Regions from separate parts of the Streptomyces sp. NPDC032745 genome, predicted to be linked through region 2. Evidence: riboswitches for the same ligand, from Rfam matches in the RefSeq annotation. Region 2 holds a riboswitch; each other region holds the start of a gene.
What was found. A riboswitch is a leader RNA that binds a small molecule or an ion and turns the genes downstream of it on or off. The one in region 2 is predicted to bind cobalamin.
Positions count from the first base shown of each region.

Region 1 (3,263 bases), on a different contig from region 2:
GGTCGGCGCGGTTGGCGGCGAGTTCGGCCGTGATCGCGGCGGGTCCCTGGCCGAGACCGCGGGCGAGGGTGGCGATCTCGGCGGTCTTCTGCCGGGCGAAGGCCAGCCAGCGGCGGATCTGCAGGTCGATGTCACGCTCGACGCCGGCGTCCAGCGGGACGTGCAGCAGCGAGCAGGACGCCGCGACGTCGACCCGGCCGGCGAGGCCGAGCAGGGTGCCCAGGGTGGTCAGCGACTTCTGGAGGTCGTTGATCCAGATGTTGCGGCCGTCGACCACGCCGGCGACGAGGCGCTTGCCCGGCAGCCCGCCCACCGCGGCGAGGTCCGCCAGGTTCGCGGCTGCGGCTCCGGTGAAGTCGAGCGCGAGGCCTTCGACGGGGGCCTTGGCGAGGACGGGCAGGGCCTCGCCCAGCCGGTCGAAGTACGAGGCGACGAGCAGCTTCGGGCGCTGCGTCAGGGCGCCGAGCTCCCGGTAGGTGCGGGTGGCGACGTTCAGTTCGGCGGGGGTGCGGTCCTGGACCAGGGCGGGCTCGTCGAGCTGCACCCACTCGGCGCCGGCCGCGCGCAGCTCGGCCAGCACCTGGGCGTACACGGGCAGCAGCCGGTCCAGCAGGGTGAGCGGCACGAAGTCGTCCGCGACGCCGGGGGCGGGCTTGGCCAGCAGCAGGTAGGTGACCGGTCCCAGCAGGACGGGCCGGGCGCGGTGCCCGAGCGCAAGGGCCTCGCGCAGTTCCGCCACCTGCTTGGCGGGGTCGGCGGTGAAGACGGTGTCCGGCCCCAACTCCGGGACGAGGAAGTGGTAGTTGGTGTCGAACCACTTGGTCATCTCCAGCGGAGCCACGTCCTGCGTGCCGCGGGCCATCGCGAAGTACCCGTCCAGAGGGTCGGCCTCGACGGCGGCGCGGTGGCGGGCGGGGACGGCGCCGACCATGACACTGGTGTCCAGTACGTGGTCGTAGAACGAGAAGTCGCCGGTCGGGACCTCGTGGATACCGGCATCGGACAGCTGCCGCCAGGCGCTCCGGCGCAGTTCGCGGGCGGTTTCCCGGAGGGCGTCGGCGCCGACGCGGCCGTTCCAGTAGCCCTCGACGGCCTTCTTCAGTTCCCGGTTCGGCCCCTGGCGGGGATATCCGTACACGGTGGCCCGTACGGCCGTGGCAGCGGACTCGGTTGTCACGTGACTCTCCTTCGCGAGCATGCGTGTGCGCGTCTTGCGACGGATCCCGGGAACGGAACCGGGGCGAAGGGGTGACGAACCGGACGGACTGCCGTTGTCGCCGCGTACACCGAGGTACGCGCGGTCAGTATCCGCCTGCTGTGCACGCCGACCCGCCCACGAGGTCACCGGGATCACCGCACGCGAACGGTCGCGTGCGGGCAACGGGCAGGTCTTCGGACTCGCGGGCACGTCTCGTCGTACGGAACGCCGTACGAGACTCCTACTGGCCGTCGCTTCCCAGACCCGGCCGGGCCCAGTGCGTATGACGGCGGTCGTTCCCGCTCACCGCTGCGGGGCAGTCCCGGATTCCCACCGGGTTCCCTCTTGCGACGCATCCCGCCTGGCTGACGGGGCGAACCAGCTGCGGAGTCAGCCTAAGGGCAGCCGCAGGGCGGCGGACAGGTGTGATCACCATGCGGACATCCGAATGAGACGCCCCGCCGCTGCGATGCGCCGCTGCCGGCCGCCTCCGTACGCAGGCGGCCGGCAGCGGGGGCTGCGGCGGCGGGGCCGAAAGGCGACTAGGAGAGCTTGCCGTCGTAGTCCGGGAGCTTGAAGGTGCGCTCTGCGTGGCCGCCGACCAGATCGCTGTTGTTGTTGCCGATGTTGGCGATGATCGTGTAGCCGCGGGCCTCGATCTCGGCGCGCTTGGCCGTCTTGTAGGCGCTCACCTCGCCGAAGAGGTCGGGCAGGTCCCGGACGTAAAGGTCCGAGACGGGGTAGCCGACCGCCTTGAGGTTGTGCTCGGTGAGGGAGTGGATGATCCCCGGGCGGGCGGTGACGAAGATGATGGCGACACCGTGCTCGTCGGCGTACCGGGTCAGCTCTCGGACCTCGGAGATCGCCGGGGTCGGGAAGGTCCAGAACCAGTGGAAGTCCGTCTCCAGCGAGGAGTTGTCGATGTCGAGGACGATCGCGGGCTTCTCGCCGGCGGGGGACTGGGCGATGCGCTGCTCGACGTACGGGCGGGCCGTGGCCATGACGGCGGCGACGTCGCGCTTCCACTTGCCGTAATCGATTCCGCGGATGAGCGCGTTGCCGCCGGGCGCGGAGGCCGTCGCCGCGGCCGGGGCCGGGACGGGGGCCGGGGCGGCCTGGGCGGAGGCGGCGGGGGCCAGCATCAGGACGGCGGTGGCTGCGGCCGTGCCGGTGGCGGTTCCGAGCGTGCGGATGCGGGCGCGGGTGCTGCGCATGTGGGGGCGCTCCTCATGGGCTTCATTGGCTGAAATGACATGTACGGGGCCAGAATCCGCATGGTGCTCCTCCTTGTCTACTGACCGGTAGTTAATTTTTGGTGGACGTCCCGCTTCACGTCGCGGTCCAGCCTCCGTCGAGGGCGAGGGAGGTTCCGGTGAGGTAGCCGGAATGGGGCCCGCAGAGCCACAGCGCGGCCGCGGCGACCTCCTCGGGCTCGATCAGCCGCTTGAGCGCGGACCGGGTGAGCAGCACCTCGGACAGCACGTCGCCGGGGCCGATGCCGTGCGCGGCGGCCTGCTGCTCGATCTGGGCCTCGACCAGGGGTGTGCGCACGTAGCCGGGGCTGATGCAGTTGCTGGTCACGCCGTACGGGGCGCTCTCGAGCGCGGTGACCTTGTTGAGCCCCTCCAGGCCGTGCTTGGCGGCGACGTAGGCGGACTTGTAGGCGCTGGCGCGCAGCCCGTGGACGCTGGAGATGTTGACCACGCGGCCCCAGCCGGCCGCGTACATGTGCGGCAGCACGTGGCGTAGCAGCAGGAACGGCGCGGTGACCATCACCGCCTGGATCCGGGCGAAGCGCTCGGCCGGGAAGTCCGTGATGGGGGCGACGTGTTGCAGACCGGCGCTGTTGACCAGGATGTCCACGGCGGTGGGGAGCCCCTCGACCGCGGCCGGGTCGGTGAGGTCGACCACGTGCGCCTGCCCGTCGACCAGTGCGGCGACGCTCCGTGCCGACTCCTCGCCGATGTCGACCACGTGCACGGTGGCGCCCGCCTCGGCCAGGGCGATCGCGCAGGCCCGGCCGATGCCGCTGCCGCCGCCGGTCACCAGCGCGACGCGCTCCCGC
Region 1 is NZ_JBVING010000023.1:57,483-60,745, forward strand. It holds gene metE (5-methyltetrahydropteroyltriglutamate--homocysteine S-methyltransferase) at 1-1,177, opposite strand, end outside; cobalamin riboswitch at 1,367-1,596, opposite strand; gene ACZ5WG_RS38210 (HAD family acid phosphatase) at 1,741-2,412, opposite strand; gene ACZ5WG_RS38215 (3-hydroxybutyrate dehydrogenase) at 2,528-3,263, opposite strand, start outside.
Region 1: linked by a shared signal. The riboswitch ahead of metE (5-methyltetrahydropteroyltriglutamate--homocysteine S-methyltransferase) and the one ahead of ACZ5WG_RS27450 (cobalamin biosynthesis protein) in region 2 are both predicted to bind cobalamin.

Region 2 (3,263 bases):
CAGCACCGGGTTCATCAGCGCCGTCGGCTCCACGCACGCCGCCTGCGCCTGCATCGCCTGCGCCCGCCCGATTTCGGCGCCCTCGCGCGTCACGAACGAGTTCAGCGACATGTTCTGCGCCTTGAACGGCGCCACCTTCACGCCCTGCCGGGCCAGCCAGCGGCAGATGCCCGCCGTGACCACGCTCTTGCCCGCGTCCGATGTCGTACCGGCGACGAGGAGTCCCCCGCCCAGCTTTCCGCCGCTCACGGGCGTCCCCTCCCAGCAACACGTGACACCGCACAGCGCAGTGCCACACACGTCCCCAGCGCCAGCCACGTCACCTGGCGTGACAGCCGCACCGCCCGTTCGATGTCCGCGACCTGCACCGGCCGCCCCGCCCCGCCGTTCAGCACGGCCCGGTGCTCGACCCGCCCCGCGTACGCCAGGGTGCCCCCCAGCCGTACGCCGAGCGCCCCGGCGAACGAGGCCTCCACCGGGCCGGCGTTCGGGCTCGGGTGCTTGGCGGCGTCCGCACGCCAGGCCCGTACGGCTCCCCGCCGGTCGGGTCCGGCCAGTACGGCGGCCAGGGCGGTCAGCCGGGCGCCCGGCCAGCCCGCGAGGTCGTCGAGCCGGGCCGAGGCCCAGCCGTAGCGCAGGTAGCGCGGCGACTTGTGCCCCACCATCGCGTCCAGGGTGTTCACGGCGCGGAAGGCCAGCAGCCCTGGGACACCGGCGGCGGCGCCCCACACCAGGGCCCCGACCACCGCGTCGGAGGTGTTCTCGGCGACCGACTCCACGACGGCGCGGGCCATCTGCTGCTCGTCCAGGGCCTGCGGGTCGCGCCCGCACAGGTGCGGCAGCCGCTCCCGGGCCACCTCGGCGTCCCCGGCGGCGAGCGCGCCGCCGATGGCGCGGGCCTCACGGCCCAGGGAGGTTCCGCCGACGACGGCCCAGGTGGCCGCTGCGGTCAGGGCGATACGGACGGCCGCGGGCCGGGAGCGCACGGCGCGGGCGCTCAGCGCGCCGACGGCGGCCGCGCCCCCGGCGCACACGAGGGTGTGGAGGAGGCCCCGGGCGCGGTCGTCGCGCCACAGGGCGCCTTCGACGGCGGCGGCTGCTCGTCCGAAGGCGGCCACGGGGTGCCCTCGGCGCGGATCACCGAGGATCCGGTCGCCGATCAGGCCCGCCGTGGCGCCGTACGCGAAGACGCGATCGGCACGCATGGTGGCAGGTATGTCCTCACTCAGGGTCCGCGCCCTGGTTCGACGTGTCCGGCGGTGGGAGTTCCTGGCTCCCGGGGCGCACGTGCCGCGTGCTCCCCGGTGACAGTGGCGGGACCGCGCCGGATTCGCACCGGACTTCCTCTCCATGCCGCCGTATTGGCTCGGGCAGTCCACCACGCACCGCGAAGGCCCGTCAACTCGCCGTTGACCTGCGGCGGGGCGGGTCACCACCCCGGGCCGCAGGTACGGGAAAGCTCCCCCCGGGAAGCCCGGAGGGAGCTTTCGTGCGCCGTGCCCGAATCGGTCAGCTGACGATCAGGTAGATGCCGTACGCCACGGCCGCCGCGACGAGCGCGAAGCAGGCGTACGCGCCGCTGCGGGCCAGGGTGGCGGTGCCGCCCTGCTCGGTGGCGGTCTCGTGCTTGGAGAGGCCCACCAGGCCCAGGGTGAACAGGGCCACGAGCGCGACGGTGGCGGAGAGGCTGACCCCGAAGACGGAGCCGAGTGCTGCCCAGTCGATCTTCATACTGCGGATTCCTCTGTCGTTCTCGGGGTCAGACCGCGGCGGCGGGGGCCGCCGGCGTGGTCGGGGCGGCCGCCGGGATGGTGGCCTTCAGCGCGTCGTCCGTGACCGCGGCGGTCGTACCGGCGGCGGCCTCGGCGGCCACGGTCGGCGGGACGGCGACGGCGGCCATGGCCGTGGTCACGACACCCGGCTCCTCGGCCGCGGCCGGCTGTGCGTCGTTGACGTTGCTGTGGTCGACGACCTGGCGGCGGGAGATGACCCAGATGGCGACGCAGGAGGCGACCAGGAAGAGCGCGACGGCGGCGACGCCGACGTCACCGGTGCGCATGACCAGCTCGGCACCGGAGGCGACGACGGCCGCGGCCGGCAGGGTCAGGCCCCACGCGATGAACATGCGGGTGGCGGTGGACCAGCGGACCACGCCGCCCTTGCGGCCCAGACCCGCACCCATGACGGCGCCGGAGCACGCGTGGGTGGTGGAGAGGGAGAAGCCGAGGGTGGAGGAGGCCAGGATGACGCTCGCGGCCGAGGTCTGGGCGGCGAAGCCCTGCTGCGGCTGGAGGTCGGTCAGGCCGCTGCCCATGGTGCGGATGATGCGCCAGCCGCCCAGGGAGGTGCCCAGGGCGATGGCCATGCCGGCGGAGACGATGACCCAGACCGGCGGGTTGGCGCCGGAGTCCAGGGCGCCGCCGGCGATGAGCGCCAGGGTGATGATGCCCATCGTCTTCTGCGCGTCGTTGGTGCCGTGCGCGAGGGAGACGAGACCGGCCGAGGCGATCTGCCCGGCGCGGTAGCCCTTGGTGGCGGTCTTGCCGCCGACCTTGCCGCCGAGCTTGTACGTGACCTTGGCGGCCAGCATCGAGGCCACACCGGCCACGATCGGCGCGGCGACCGCGGGGAGCAGCACCTTGCTGACGAGCGTGCCGCCGTTGACGGCGCCGAGGCCGGCGGAGGCGACGGCCGCGCCGACCAGGCCGCCCATCAGTGCGTGGGAGGAGCTGGAGGGGAGTCCGACCAGCCAGGTGACGAGATTCCAGAGGATCGCGCCGACCAGGGCGGCGAAGATCACTTCTGGCTGGATGCCCTCCTCGTTGACCAGGCCCTTGGAGATCGTCTTGGCGACCTCCACGGACATGAAAGCGCCGACGAGGTTGAGCACGGCGGACATGGCCACCGCCGTCTTGGGCTTGAGGGCGCCGGTCGAGATGGTGGTGGCCATCGCGTTGGCCGTGTCGTGGAAACCGTTCGTGAAGTCGAACACGAGAGCGGTGATGATCACGATCCCGAGGAGAAGCGTTATGTGCTCCATTTACCCAGGCTTCTGTTTGACGTCAGTGGCTCGGCGACCGTAGGCAACCTGAGTGAACGGAAGATGAACTGACGCGGGCGGAGCGGTGTACTGGCCCGTCGTGCCATCGGGACCTTCGTCCTGATTTTGCCGCTGATACCGCGATTAATGCACGTCAAAGCGGGGTGAACGAAAGGATCCGCGGACGATCAGAGGCCCCTGGACCCGCCCTCGAGGGGTCCTG
Region 2 is NZ_JBVING010000011.1:236,378-239,640, forward strand. It holds gene ACZ5WG_RS27445 (cobyric acid synthase) at 1-234, opposite strand, end outside; gene ACZ5WG_RS27450 (cobalamin biosynthesis protein) at 246-1,205, opposite strand; cobalamin riboswitch at 1,245-1,395, opposite strand; gene ACZ5WG_RS27455 (hypothetical protein) at 1,510-1,731, opposite strand; gene ACZ5WG_RS27460 (inorganic phosphate transporter) at 1,760-3,040, opposite strand.

Region 3 (3,263 bases), on a different contig from region 2:
CGGCGGCCAGGGCCGCGGGCGACCGCCCCGGCGAGGCGGTGATGCTGGTCGGTCTCGGGCGGCTGCGGGCCTGCCGGGTGGGGGTCGCCCCGCCGGAGTCAGGGGGAGGGTGGGGACCGGCCCGGGCCATGCTGGAGGCCGGCGAGGCGCTGTTCCGGGAGCTCGGGGACGCGCACGGGGCGGCGTACGCGGGCTGGGTGCTCTCGTACCTGGACCGGGTCCAGGGCCGCAACGACGAGGCGCTGCGCCGCTGCCGCCGCGGGGTGGCCGTCTTCGAGGCGGCCGGCGACCGCTACGGCCAGGCTCATTCCCTGCGCGGCATCGGCCAGGTGCTCCTCGCGCGCGGCGAGACCGGGCGCGCCCTGGAGCTGCTGCAGGAGGCCCTGGCCGTGGCGGAGCTCGGTGGCGCGGCCTGGCCCCGGATGTGCATGCTGCGCTGGGTCGCGGACGCCCAGCGGATGCTGGGCCGGCCGGCCGAGGCGGAGGCCGGTTTCCGGGAGATCCTCGCCTTCACGGTCGGCTCCGGGGACCTGGCCGGGCAGAGCGCGGCGCGGATCGGGCTGGGCCGGATCGCCCTGGAGCGCGGGGACACGGCGCAGGCGCTGCGCCAGCTGCGGGCGGCGGACGAGCTGGGCCGCCGCTCGGGGCAGAGCCTGGTGCGGGCCCTGGCGGTGCCGCCGCTGGCCCGGGCGCTGCTGGCGTCGGGGGATGCGGCGGCGGCCCGCGGCCTGCTGGAGGAGGCCCTCGCCGGCTGTCGCCGGATGAACGCCCGGCCGCTGCTGGCGCAGTTGGAGTCCGCGCTGGCCGACGTACCGGCGTAACGGACCACCGGTGCACGGCGGCGCCACCGGGCCGCAGCCGTTCGGGCCGCCCGTCCGGGCCGCGCCCCTTCGGGCCGGGTTGGTACCGGTCCGTCCGTCCGACTAGGGTCAGCGGGCCTTGGTGTACGGGAAACCGGTGGGAAACCGGTGCGGCCCTCGCCACTGTGAACGGGAAGTCCGGCTCCACTCCTTCGGGAAGCCACTGGGCGGCGCGGGAGGATCCGCATCGCCCGGGAAGGCGGAGTCAGGGCATCAGCACCCGTGAGCCAGGAGACCGGCCGGGGCGCGTTGTCCATCCACGAGGTGCTGGAGAGGTCTCCCCACTCATGCATATAGCCGAGGGGTTCCTGCCCCCTTTGCACGCGGTCGCCTGGGGCGCCGCGTCCGCTCCCTTCGTCGTCCACGGTGTCCGCGCCCTCACCCGCGAGGTGAAGGCCAACCCGGAGAGCACGCTGCTGCTCGGGGCGTCCGGAGCGTTCACTTTCGTCCTGTCCGCGCTGAAGATCCCGTCGGTGACGGGCAGTTGCTCGCACCCCACCGGTACCGGGCTCGGCGCGATCCTGTTCCGGCCGCCGATCATGGCGGTGCTCGGCACGATCACCCTGCTGTTCCAGGCGCTGCTGCTGGCGCACGGCGGACTGACCACCCTCGGCGCGAACGTCTTCTCGATGGCGATCGCCGGGCCCTGGGCGGGTTACGGGGTCTACCTGCTGCTGAAGCGCTTCGACGTCCCGCTGATGGTGACCGTCTTCTTCGGCGCCTTCTTCGCCGACCTGGTCACCTACTGCGTGACCTCCGTTCAGCTGGCGCTGGCCTTCCCGGACCCGGGCAGCGGGTTCCCTGGGGCGCTGGCGAAGTTCGGGGGCATCTTCGCGGTCACCCAGATCCCGCTCGCGGTGAGCGAGGGCCTGCTGACGGTGCTCGTGATGCGGCTGCTGATGCAGTCGAGCAAGTCGGACCTGGTCCGGCTGGGCGTCGCGAAGCTGACCGGCGGCAGCGAGCGGAAGGCGACGGCGGTCTGATGGCGATGAACCGGAACGCGAAGATCAACGGCCTGCTGCTGCTCCTGGTGGCGGCGCTGGCCGTACTGCCGCTCGCGCTGGGGCTGGGCGAGGGCAAGGAGGAGCCGTTCACGGGCGCCGATGCGCAGGCGGAGGCGGCGATCACCGAGCTGAAGCCGGACTACGAGCCGTGGTTCTCGCCGCTGTACGAACCCCCCTCCGGGGAGGTGGAGTCGGCGCTGTTCGCCCTCCAGGCGGCGCTCGGCGCGGGCGTGCTCGCGTACTACTTCGGCGTCCGCAAGGGCCGTCGGCAGGGCGCGGCCGCGGCGGCCGCCACGGCGTCGGACACCGCTGACGCCCCGTCGGACACCACCGCCACGGGGTCGTAGCCGGTGCTGCCGATCGACGTGGCCGCGCACAGCAGCCGCTGGCGCGGCCGCCATCCGCTCGAAAAGGCCCTGCTGGGGCTGGGGCTGACGGTCACCGCCGTATGCCTGCCGCCCTGGCCCGGCGGGCCGCTGGTCGCCGCGGCGACGCTGGCCGTGCTGCTCGGCCCGGCCGGTGTGGCCGGGCGCCAGCTGTGGCGGGCCTTCCGGATCCCGCTGGGCTTCTGCGTCACCGGCGCGCTGCCGCTGCTGGTCGCCGTCGGCGGGCCGGCCGGGCTCGTCTCGCTCGCGCCCGACGGACCCCGGCATGCCGCGGAGCTGCTGCTGCGGACCTCGGCGGCCTCCCTCGGGGTGCTGCTGTTCGCCTTCACGACGCCCGTCTCGGACGTCCTGCCCCGGCTGGTCCGGGCCGGGGTCCCGGCGCCGGTGGTGGACGTGGCCCTGGTCATGTACCGCATCGGCTTCCTGCTGCTGGACTCGATGGCCCAGGTCCGGCGCGCCCAGGCGGCCCGCCTGGGGCAGTCGGGCCGGGCCGCGGTGTGGCGTTCGCTGGCCGGGCTCGCCGCGACCTCGTTCGTGCGGGCCTTCGACCGCGCGGCGCGGCTCCAGGTGGGCCTGGCCGGGCGCGGCTACGACGGCGCCCTGCGGGTCCTCGTACCCGAGGCGGCCCTGTCGTGGCGCTTCCTGGCGGCGTCGGGGGCCCTCCTGGCGGCCCTGATCACCCTGACTCTCACCCTGAAGGGGACGTACCTTTGAACCCGTTGGTGGAACTGGCCGGAGCCGGCTACGCGTACGAGGACGGCCCGGCGGTCCTGTCCGACGTGGACTTCGCCATCGCGGAGGGCCGGGCGCTGGTCCTGCTGGGCCGCAACGGCAGCGGCAAGACCACGCTGATGCGGCTGCTGAGCGGGGGCCTGCGGCCCGGCTCGGGGGCGCTGCGCCTGGACGGGACGGCGGTGTCGTACGACCGGGCGGGCCTGGTCCGGCTGCGTACGTCGGTGCAGCTGGTGGTCCAGGACCCGGATGACCAGCTGTTCGCCGCGTCGGTGGAACAG
Region 3 is NZ_JBVING010000001.1:714,259-717,521, reverse strand. It holds gene ACZ5WG_RS03170 (AfsR/SARP family transcriptional regulator) at 1-821, shown strand, start outside; cobalamin riboswitch at 924-1,118, shown strand; gene ACZ5WG_RS03165 (energy-coupling factor ABC transporter permease) at 1,148-1,843, shown strand; gene ACZ5WG_RS03160 (energy-coupling factor ABC transporter substrate-binding protein) at 1,843-2,211, shown strand; gene cbiQ (cobalt ECF transporter T component CbiQ) at 2,215-2,964, shown strand; gene ACZ5WG_RS03150 (ATP-binding cassette domain-containing protein) at 2,961-3,263, shown strand, end outside.
Region 3: linked by a shared signal. The riboswitch ahead of ACZ5WG_RS03165 (energy-coupling factor ABC transporter permease) and the one ahead of ACZ5WG_RS27450 (cobalamin biosynthesis protein) in region 2 are both predicted to bind cobalamin.